DNA from 2 places in the Brevibacillus sp. FSL L8-0520 genome. Region 1 is predicted to be linked to the other one. Evidence: riboswitches for the same ligand, from Rfam matches in the RefSeq annotation. Region 1 holds a riboswitch; the other holds the start of a gene.
The links. Region 1 has a riboswitch for lysine ahead of dapD (2,3,4,5-tetrahydropyridine-2,6-dicarboxylate N-acetyltransferase). Riboswitches for the same ligand answer to the same signal wherever they lie in the genome.

Region 1 (4,209 bases):
CCCTTTCCGCGAAGCGATTGCAGCTGCTCAGGAAAGGCTGCCCGCAGATCTTCCAAACGATCCCACAGGTATTGCGTCACATCCTGCAATTGACTTTGGAACGCTGCGTCCAACAGTTCGTCCAGAACTGCATTCCCCAAGGCGGCAGAGAGCGGTGACGGCGCAAACGTGGTGCCGTGATCACCCGGCTTGAACAAGTCTTGCAGTTTTTCGCCTGCGATGACACCCCCGAGCGGAAGCCCGCCCCCTACTCCTTTGGCAAAAAGAATGAGGTCCGGTGTCACAGCAGCGTGTTGAAAAGCGAATAATTTGCCTGTCCGTCCCATTCCTGTCTGAATCTCATCCATTGCAAACAAAGTGCCTGTCGCCTGGCAGATCGCCGCCACTTCCTGCAAATAGCTTTCAGCCAGAGGGACGACACCGCCCGAGCCCAGCACCGGCTCCATCAAAACGGCAGCAGGACGGCGTTCCTCACAGACAGCGCGAAGCTGATCAATGTCTCCTGCCTTCAGCTCATAGACCGGAAAATCGGGCTGAGGAAAATCCTGATAGACGTGAGGCTGTCTGGTCAGGCGAAGAGCTCCCAATGTCCGGCCGTGAAAGCTGTTGGACAGAACCACGATGCCTGAGCGTCCCGTACCTTCGGCAGCCGTCCATTTGTGAATCAGCTTGATAGCCGCCTCGGTCGCTTCTGCTCCGGAATTGGTAAAGAAGACTTTCCCCGGGATGGTATGCTCGATCAGCCTCTGCGCCAGCTTGATCGCAGGGGGATTGAGGAAAATATTGGAGATGTGCAAAAATTGCTCCCCTTGCTCCCGCAGGGCCTGAATAATCCGCGGGTGAGAGTGGCCGAGCACGTTTACGGCAAGTCCGGTAAACAAATCGAGATATCCCTTGCCATTCGTGTCGTAGAGGTAATTTCCCTCGCCCTTGGCGATAGCGATCGGCAGTCTTTTGTACGTAGAGACGATGTATTGTTGATCAAGCGAACGCCAGTCCATGCCTACCCTCTCCCTTACAGCTGTCTCAGCTCCTGCTTGATCTCCGTCTTGGAGCGTGTCTTTTCGTCGATTTGCTTGATAATGCGTGCGGGCGTACCAGCTACTACCACATTCGGCGGAACGTCCTCGATAACGACAGCTCCTGCGGCTACAACGGAGCCTTTTCCGACGCGAACCCCTTCCAAAATGACCGCATTTGCTCCTACCACGACATCGTCTTCGATAACGACCGGAGACGCAGATGGCGGTTCGATCACGCCGGCAATGACAGCACCTGCGCCGATGTGGCAATTTTTCCCGATCGTTCCGCGTCCGCCGACGACGACGTTCATGTCGATCATGGTGCCTTCTCCGATGACGGCTCCGATGTTGATGGAAGCTCCCATCATGATGACGGCGTTGTTGCCGATGCTCACCTGGTCGCGAATGATTGCGCCTGGCTCAATGCGTGCCTGAATGTTTTTTGTATCCAAAAGCGGAATCGCAGAGTTGCGGCGGTCGCTCTCCACTACATAATCCGCGATTTTATCCGCATGCTGCTCCAGAACAGGCTGGATTTCCTTCCACTCCCCGAAAACGACTCCCGTGCCGCCGTTCAAAAAGGCTTTTGCGCTGGGACCGAAGTCGATGCCGTCCAAATCCCCTTTGAGGTATACCTTTACAGGCGTTTTCTTTTCGCTTTTTTGAATAAACGAGATAATTTCATTGGCATCCATCATGTTCACAGTACTTCTCCTCCACTTTTCTTGAAATGAATGTAGAAAAAGCAATGAGTGCAAACGCTATACTCATTGCTTTTTGATACCGGACAAGCAAACGTAAATAGCGCTCCATAAGAGAAACTTCTCCTATGACAGGATGATCATTATTCACGAGCACCCCAGCCCTGCCGCCAATGGGGATGCGGCCAGAACTTCGGCGCTTTGGCCTTTTCTCCTCTTCCCTTTCCCCATTCCTGATGAAAAGAAGTACTCATCCGCAGCGCGCCTCTATTTAGAAGGCAATATGCAATTGTTCAGCTTTACTTACCCTGTACTGTACCAAATTCCGTACCCGGTGGCAACTGTTGAATCGAGAGTGGGCCGCTCCTGCTGGACGGCATTGTCAGCGACTCCCTTTTCCCTCTTTTCAACAGTCCTGATTCATGCTAAACTTTCCATCCACCCTATATGTGAATAGGAGGCTGAACCTGAAGATGTTTGCACCTTCTGCGTTTCTTGTTCGTCCCTTGTCTGCAAGCGATGCCCCTGCCCTGGCCTCTTTGCGGCAACAAAACCACCAATTTCTGCAGCCTTTTGAACCCATCCGCCCCGCTTCTTTTTACACAATTGAAGCGCAGTACCAGCAGTTGGAGGAGGCAGAGCGAAGCTTTCGCGAAGGGACAGGCTATTCGTTCGGCATTTTCGTCGGCCCTGATCAAACCCTCGTCGGCCGCGTCAACCTCTCCAATATCGTGCGCGGAGCCTGGCAAAACGCTACACTCGGCTATTTCCTCGATCAATCTCATAACGGCAAAGGAATAATGACCAGAGCAGTAGGAGAAGTCATCCGATTTGCGTTTACCGAAGCAAAGCTTCACCGGGTTCAAGCTGCGGTCATGCCGCGCAATACAGGCTCGATCAAGGTTCTTGCGAAAAACCGATTTCGCGAAGAAGGACTGTCGCTTCGCTATTTGCAAATCAACGGTAAATGGGAGGATCACCTGATCTTTGCCATTACCGCCGAGGAGCTGGAGACGACGTAGGAGCGGCAGCATCACTTAATCTGGACGGTTGCAATTCAGAAAATCGGTTCAATAATTCGGTTCGGCGTTTGGCTGGGCAATTTGTTCGGCCGATTCGGCCATTTGGGCTTTTGTTCACACTACAGCTACGCCTCCGTGCCAAGCCGCTCGAGAATCCTTCTCTTGCGATACAGCATCATGCCCGTCTCCGCCACGTCACGGACAGACGAGCGATTCAGATAAGCGCCGAAGAGCATTCCCGCGACCGGTACGATCTGAAACAGCTTTTTCCACCCGAAATTTTCCGTGTAGGTCACCACTACCTCTCGCCAGCCCTGAAGCTGAGAGAGTACATCCCGCTCTTTGGAAGGATTGTCGAAAGAAGACAGCTCCTCCAGGATCGCCTGCTTTCCTACAATATCCGAGGAAGCGAACTGCAGACATTTGACAATAAACAGCCGCTCCCGCTTGTCCTGCGGATCATAGCCGTAGCAAATCGCCATCTCCTGCAGTACCTTTAGCGAGGTGCCCAGCAGCAGAGGAATGTCGATTGCAAGCGTAAAGATGCCGCCAAAGCCTGTGGTGGCTCCTTGTACGGCTGCAAAGGTGGCACGCGACTCGCTCAGCTCTGCGGCGATTTTATCCATTTGCGCGAGTGGACGCTGATTGATCGGAAGCGTTTCTAGCGACTGCTCGTCCTTCCTCGGGAACGCTTCCTGAAAGCGGGTGTGGATATCCCGCTCACGTACCAGGTACTTCCCTCCGTTCTCCAAAAAGGCAACCAGTTCGTCGACGGCTGTGCCAAGTTTGTCCCGCACCACGTTTGGCGTGATCCGGTCCAGAAAGACAAAGGGGAGGCGCCCAAGCTTTTCCCAAAACCACAGATCGTTCTGGTCTGATTCCCATTTCCTTACCTCATCCAACTTACGGGTTAGTGTCACTCGATCTTCAAGCTCCACGATCCGTTCAACCCCTTTGCCGTTTATCGCGTTTCGTCTGCTTGTTTACGAGGCATCGGGTCCGCAAGCATTCCTTTGCGAATGCTTCCAACTCCGAGAGTGAATCAAAACCCGAAAAATCCTCAATTTCTTTTACGACTCCCAGCTTGAGATGTTTCACTTTTCCTTCTTCCATGCGAAAGCCAAGTTTGTAGAGGATGCCCCACTCTTCCTCCGTCATTGCCGTTCCCTCCCTGATCTTTCTTTCCCAAATCCTCGAAGCACGTCAGAAAAAATTAGGAAGGTTCAGGGTTTTTTCCTTTGCGAAGCTCGGTTATTCCCTCCTTGCAGACACCGTAGGATAACCACGAGCACCCCTCGCATAAATGGGCCAAATCATCTGGGGATACTCTCTCGCGTGTCCTTTGCACGAGTTCCGACTTGAGATAAACCTCCCCTGGCGTGATTCCCAGGTGCCGAAACACATTTTGATCCAGCGTTTGGACATGCTCCTCCGAATCAGGAGCCGCTTCGCAGCGCGTCGATC
Region 2 (4,209 bases), 1.8 Mb from region 1:
GAAGCTGCCGACGTTGTGCTTTGCTTGGAAAGCAATGTAGATCCCATACACAGCGTGGAACAGGATGGGAATGTAGATAAAGACAAATTCCAAGACAATCAAAAACGGAACATGTTCAATCAATCCTACGACCTCATTGAACGCTTCCGGTCCTCGGGTTGCCTGATAGTTCGCTGTCAAGTGGAACAAGAGAAACAGCCCGACTGGGAACAAACCGAGTAATGAGTGAAGCCTGTGACTCAAAAAGCTATGGCCTTTCGCCATACAGTGGTCCCCCTTTCAATTATATGTCGCGTCCTTTTCATAGAGCTTTTCTCCACTATCCTAACCCATTGCCACCATGGTTACACATAATCGAAGGGCGACTTTCTCCCTGGGCGTGGCAAATTGTGTCGGAATACGGAAAAAAGTTGGGCAAAACGTTGACCAAAACCAATTGTACTCCTGTCTTTATAGAGCGTCAAGACAATGAATAGACTAATTCTATTTTTAGAATGGACTAAAAAAATTTGCTATTTTCTATGAATCTGTCATATCCCGCTTCTCTTTCTCATACTACTATATCAAGTAACAAACCAGACCGCATTCTCTCGCAGGCCTCGGTGCAAAACCTTTGCAAAAAGGGACAAGCACCGGCCGCCTGTGCTAGAAAAGGAGGCATCCCGGTGAAAGAACAGGAACAACTCGGGGCACTGCTCCCCTCCCGTGTCATTACCGACATCGAACGCATTCACATGCCCTACCTGGGCTATCATCTGCTTCGCGAAAAACTGACAAGCACTCTTTTGGGAGAAAGCGAGCAAGCCATTCTCCACTGGCTGGGAAAAGACATTGGCCGTCAGATTCCGATCCAGTCCGCAGCGGGCCTCGTCATGCCTTTTATCAGGCTGGGCCTCGGCAAGCTGGATGTCCTGGAGGAGGGAGAGCGTCATTATCGATATCGATTGACGCACACGATTTTTTCATACATGCCGCCTGAACGAATTTTGCGCTCTCTGGCCCTGGAATGCGGAATCATTGCCGGAGCCGTCAACAGGTGGCAGGGCAGGGAGCCGGAGGTGCGAATGGAGCTGGCCGAGAAGGGGAGCGTCTTGATCTCTTTGGCTGTTTGAATGCGTGATTCTTCTGGTGCCATCACCTGAACAAAAGTCCCGGATCAGCTTCCCTATATTTATATAGAAGAAACAGGAAAATGGAATCAAATGCGCCTCGCTGCAATGAACAGCCAGACGGTCATATTTAACCCCCCTCTTCAACGAAAAGGGGGGAGGCGACTCTTGTATGTGGTTGTGCTTACAAACTGTGCACCACGGCTTCTTCGCTTACGTCCAAGCCGTAGGCCGTATGCAAGCTGCGAACTGCCAGTTCCGTAAGTTCTGCGGGAATCACGCAAGAAACCTTGATGTCGGAGGTGGATACCATTTTGATCGTGATGTCCTGCTCGGCCAAGACGCGGAACATCTCGGCGGCAACCCCCGGATTGTTCACCATGCCGGCACCGACGATCGATACCTTGGTCAGGCCCTCTTCATGATCGACTTTTTCAAAGCCAAGCTCTGCCTGATTGGAGGAGAGGGTTTCCAGCGCTTTTGGCAGGTCGCTGGCAGCCACCGTGAACGAGATGTTCGTCACGTCCGCATCATAGGAGCTTTGGATAATGATGTCTACATTTACCTGGTTGTCAGCCAGCGTATTGAAGAGGCGGGACAGGGTTCCCACTCGCGCAGGCATGCCCACGACCGTCAGTTTTGCCACATCTTCATCATGTGCCACGCCGCTTACTACTCTTCCTGTTTCCATATTGGCAACCTCCTCTACGTACGTACCTTCTTCAGCCGTAAAACTGGATCGGACGACGAGCCGCACTTTGTATGTTTTGGCCGCTTCCACAGAGCGCGGGTGAAGAACACCGGCCCCCAGATTGGCCAGCTCCAGCATTTCGTCATATGAGATACTGTCCAGCTTTTGCGCGGACGGAACGACCCGCGGATCGGCCGTATACACGCCGGCCACATCCGTAAAGATCTCGCATCTGTCGGCATTCAGGCCGGCTGCAAGCGCTACGGCAGAAGTATCGGAACCGCCTCGTCCCAATGTGGTTATTTCTCCTTCGGCACTGACCCCTTGAAACCCTGCCACAATGACGACACGTCCCCGGGCCAGTTCCTTTTGAATCCGCTCGGTTTTGATTTCCGTGATCCGCGCTTTGCTGTGGATCGCTTCTGTTGTGACACCAGCCTGCCAGCCGGTGAGAGAAATGGCGTCATAGCCGCGCTGATGCAGAGCCATGGACAAAAGTGCGATGGAGACCTGTTCACCTGTCGCCAAGAGCATATCCATCTCGCGCTCCGAAGGGTAGGCGGAAATTTGTTTGGCCATATCCACCAGCACATCTGTCGACTTGCCCATCGCGGATACGACAATGACCATATCATGGCCCGCTTTTTTATATTCAATAATCCGGTCTGCTACTCGAAAAATGCGTTCAATGCTACCAACGGAGGTCCCTCCGTATTTCTGCACGATCAACCCCATGCGGCTTCTCTCCCTTTTCCTTGAATAGACCAATGTCTCTATGGATATTCTCTGTCGAAACGAAACGTTGCATGAGTCTTTTCCTTATCAAAAAAGGCAACGACAAGGAAAATACCTGCCGTTGCCTACGTAATAGACAATATCGGTTCCTCCTTCCCTGGACCACGCAAGCCGCTGGCACAAAGCATGACAGTACAGCCCCTGTCATCTACACGCAGCAGACTCGTGAGATAGCTCTCCATCCGGCAATGGGGTATTGCTCGGATGACAGTCCTGTATTTGTTCAACACAGGCCCAGCACGCAAGGAAGCGGGTCTTCCCTCCGTACTTCGGCGAATCCCCCTTTCCGCTACCCGTCAACGATCCCGATCTCAGGGTGGTACTCATGGTTTTCGCGCCTCTACCTCACTCCAATAAAGGGAAGTGAGGTTACATATTCTGTTTGAAAGGGATTATATCACGCAAAAGGCACCGGTTCAAATATTATTTTGAACAATTTCTCAGCTCACATCTTCCTGAGATGGGCGATAATCTCCCGGGCCAGCTTGTCGCCAATCCCGAGCTGCCTGAAATCCTCGACAGTCGCCTCTTTCATCTTTTTCAGCGAACCAAAATGCTGGAACAGAAGCTTGCGCCGTTTTTCGCCGATGCCGGGAATGTCGTCCAACTGGGAAGAGAGCATCGTCTTTGTCCGGGCCTGCCGGTGAAACGTAATCGCAAATCGGTGGACCTCATCCTGCACGCGCTGGAGCAGGTAAAACTCATAGCTGTCCCGCTTCAGCTCGACCGGCTCGGGCGGATTCCCGTAGAGGAGCTGGGCAGTCTTGTGCTTTTCATCCTTGGCCAGACCGCATACCGGGATGTAGAGCCCCAATTCATTTTCCAGCACATCCATCGCAGCGCTGATCTGTCCTTTGCCTCCGTCAATTACGATCAGGTCGGGCAGCGTCTGGTTTTCCTTCAGCAGGCGCGTGTACCGGCGCCGGACTACCTCGCGCATCGAGCCGTAATCATCCGGCCCCTCGACGCTTTTGATCTTGAATTTCCGGTACTCTTTTTTGTCCGGGCGTCCATCTGTAAACACGACCATCGCAGAGACCGGCTCTGTCCCCTGAATGTTGGAGTTGTCAAACGCTTCGATCCGGTGCGGGGTTCCGATCCCGAGAATATGGCCCAGATTGTGCACAGCCTGAATCGTCCGGGCATCGTCCTTGGACATGAGCGCAAATTTCTCCTGCAGGGCAATGCGGGCATTCTCGCTGGCCATCTGCACCAGCTCCCGCTTTTTGCCGCGCTTCGGCGCATGCACCTTCACGCCCAGCCACTCGGCGAGCAGCTCCGGATCGCTTTCCTCCGGCAGCAGGATTTCCCGGGGGAGGGCATTCTGCTTGTCAAAGTAAAACTGGCTGACGTAGGACATGAAATCCTCTTTTTCGCCGCCGTAGTAAGGAAAAGAGGTCGTATCCCGCTCAATCATTTTGCCTTGCCTCATATAGAAAACCTGGACGCACATCCAGCCTTTCTCTACAGAAAATCCGATGATGTCGCGGTCGACCGTATCGGTGAAGGTCACCTTTTGCTTCTCCATGACCGCCTCGATGCTGCGGATCTGGTCACGGTACTCCTTGGCCCGTTCAAACTCCATATTCTCCGCCGCCTGCTGCATTTTCTCCG

Region 2: it holds a riboswitch for lysine, as region 1 does, so the genes downstream of both, NSQ24_RS08590 (aspartate kinase) here and dapD (2,3,4,5-tetrahydropyridine-2,6-dicarboxylate N-acetyltransferase) in region 1, are expected to answer to the same signal.

Annotation. Positions count from the first base shown of each region.
Region 1 is NZ_CP150171.1:3,484,198-3,488,406, forward strand. It holds gene NSQ24_RS17370 (acetylornithine transaminase) at 1-1,001, opposite strand, end outside; gene dapD (2,3,4,5-tetrahydropyridine-2,6-dicarboxylate N-acetyltransferase) at 1,016-1,726, opposite strand; lysine riboswitch at 1,817-2,001, opposite strand; gene NSQ24_RS17380 (GNAT family protein) at 2,197-2,745, shown strand; gene NSQ24_RS17385 (EcsC family protein) at 2,871-3,683, opposite strand; gene NSQ24_RS17390 (hypothetical protein) at 3,691-3,903, opposite strand; gene NSQ24_RS17395 (DUF1284 domain-containing protein) at 3,959-4,209, opposite strand, start outside.
Region 2 is NZ_CP150171.1:1,710,739-1,714,947, reverse strand. It holds gene NSQ24_RS08600 (succinate dehydrogenase cytochrome b558 subunit) at 1-264, opposite strand, end outside; gene NSQ24_RS08595 (DUF2507 domain-containing protein) at 666-1,112, shown strand; gene NSQ24_RS08590 (aspartate kinase) at 1,294-2,535, opposite strand; lysine riboswitch at 2,759-2,946, opposite strand; gene uvrC (excinuclease ABC subunit UvrC) at 3,041-4,209, opposite strand, start outside.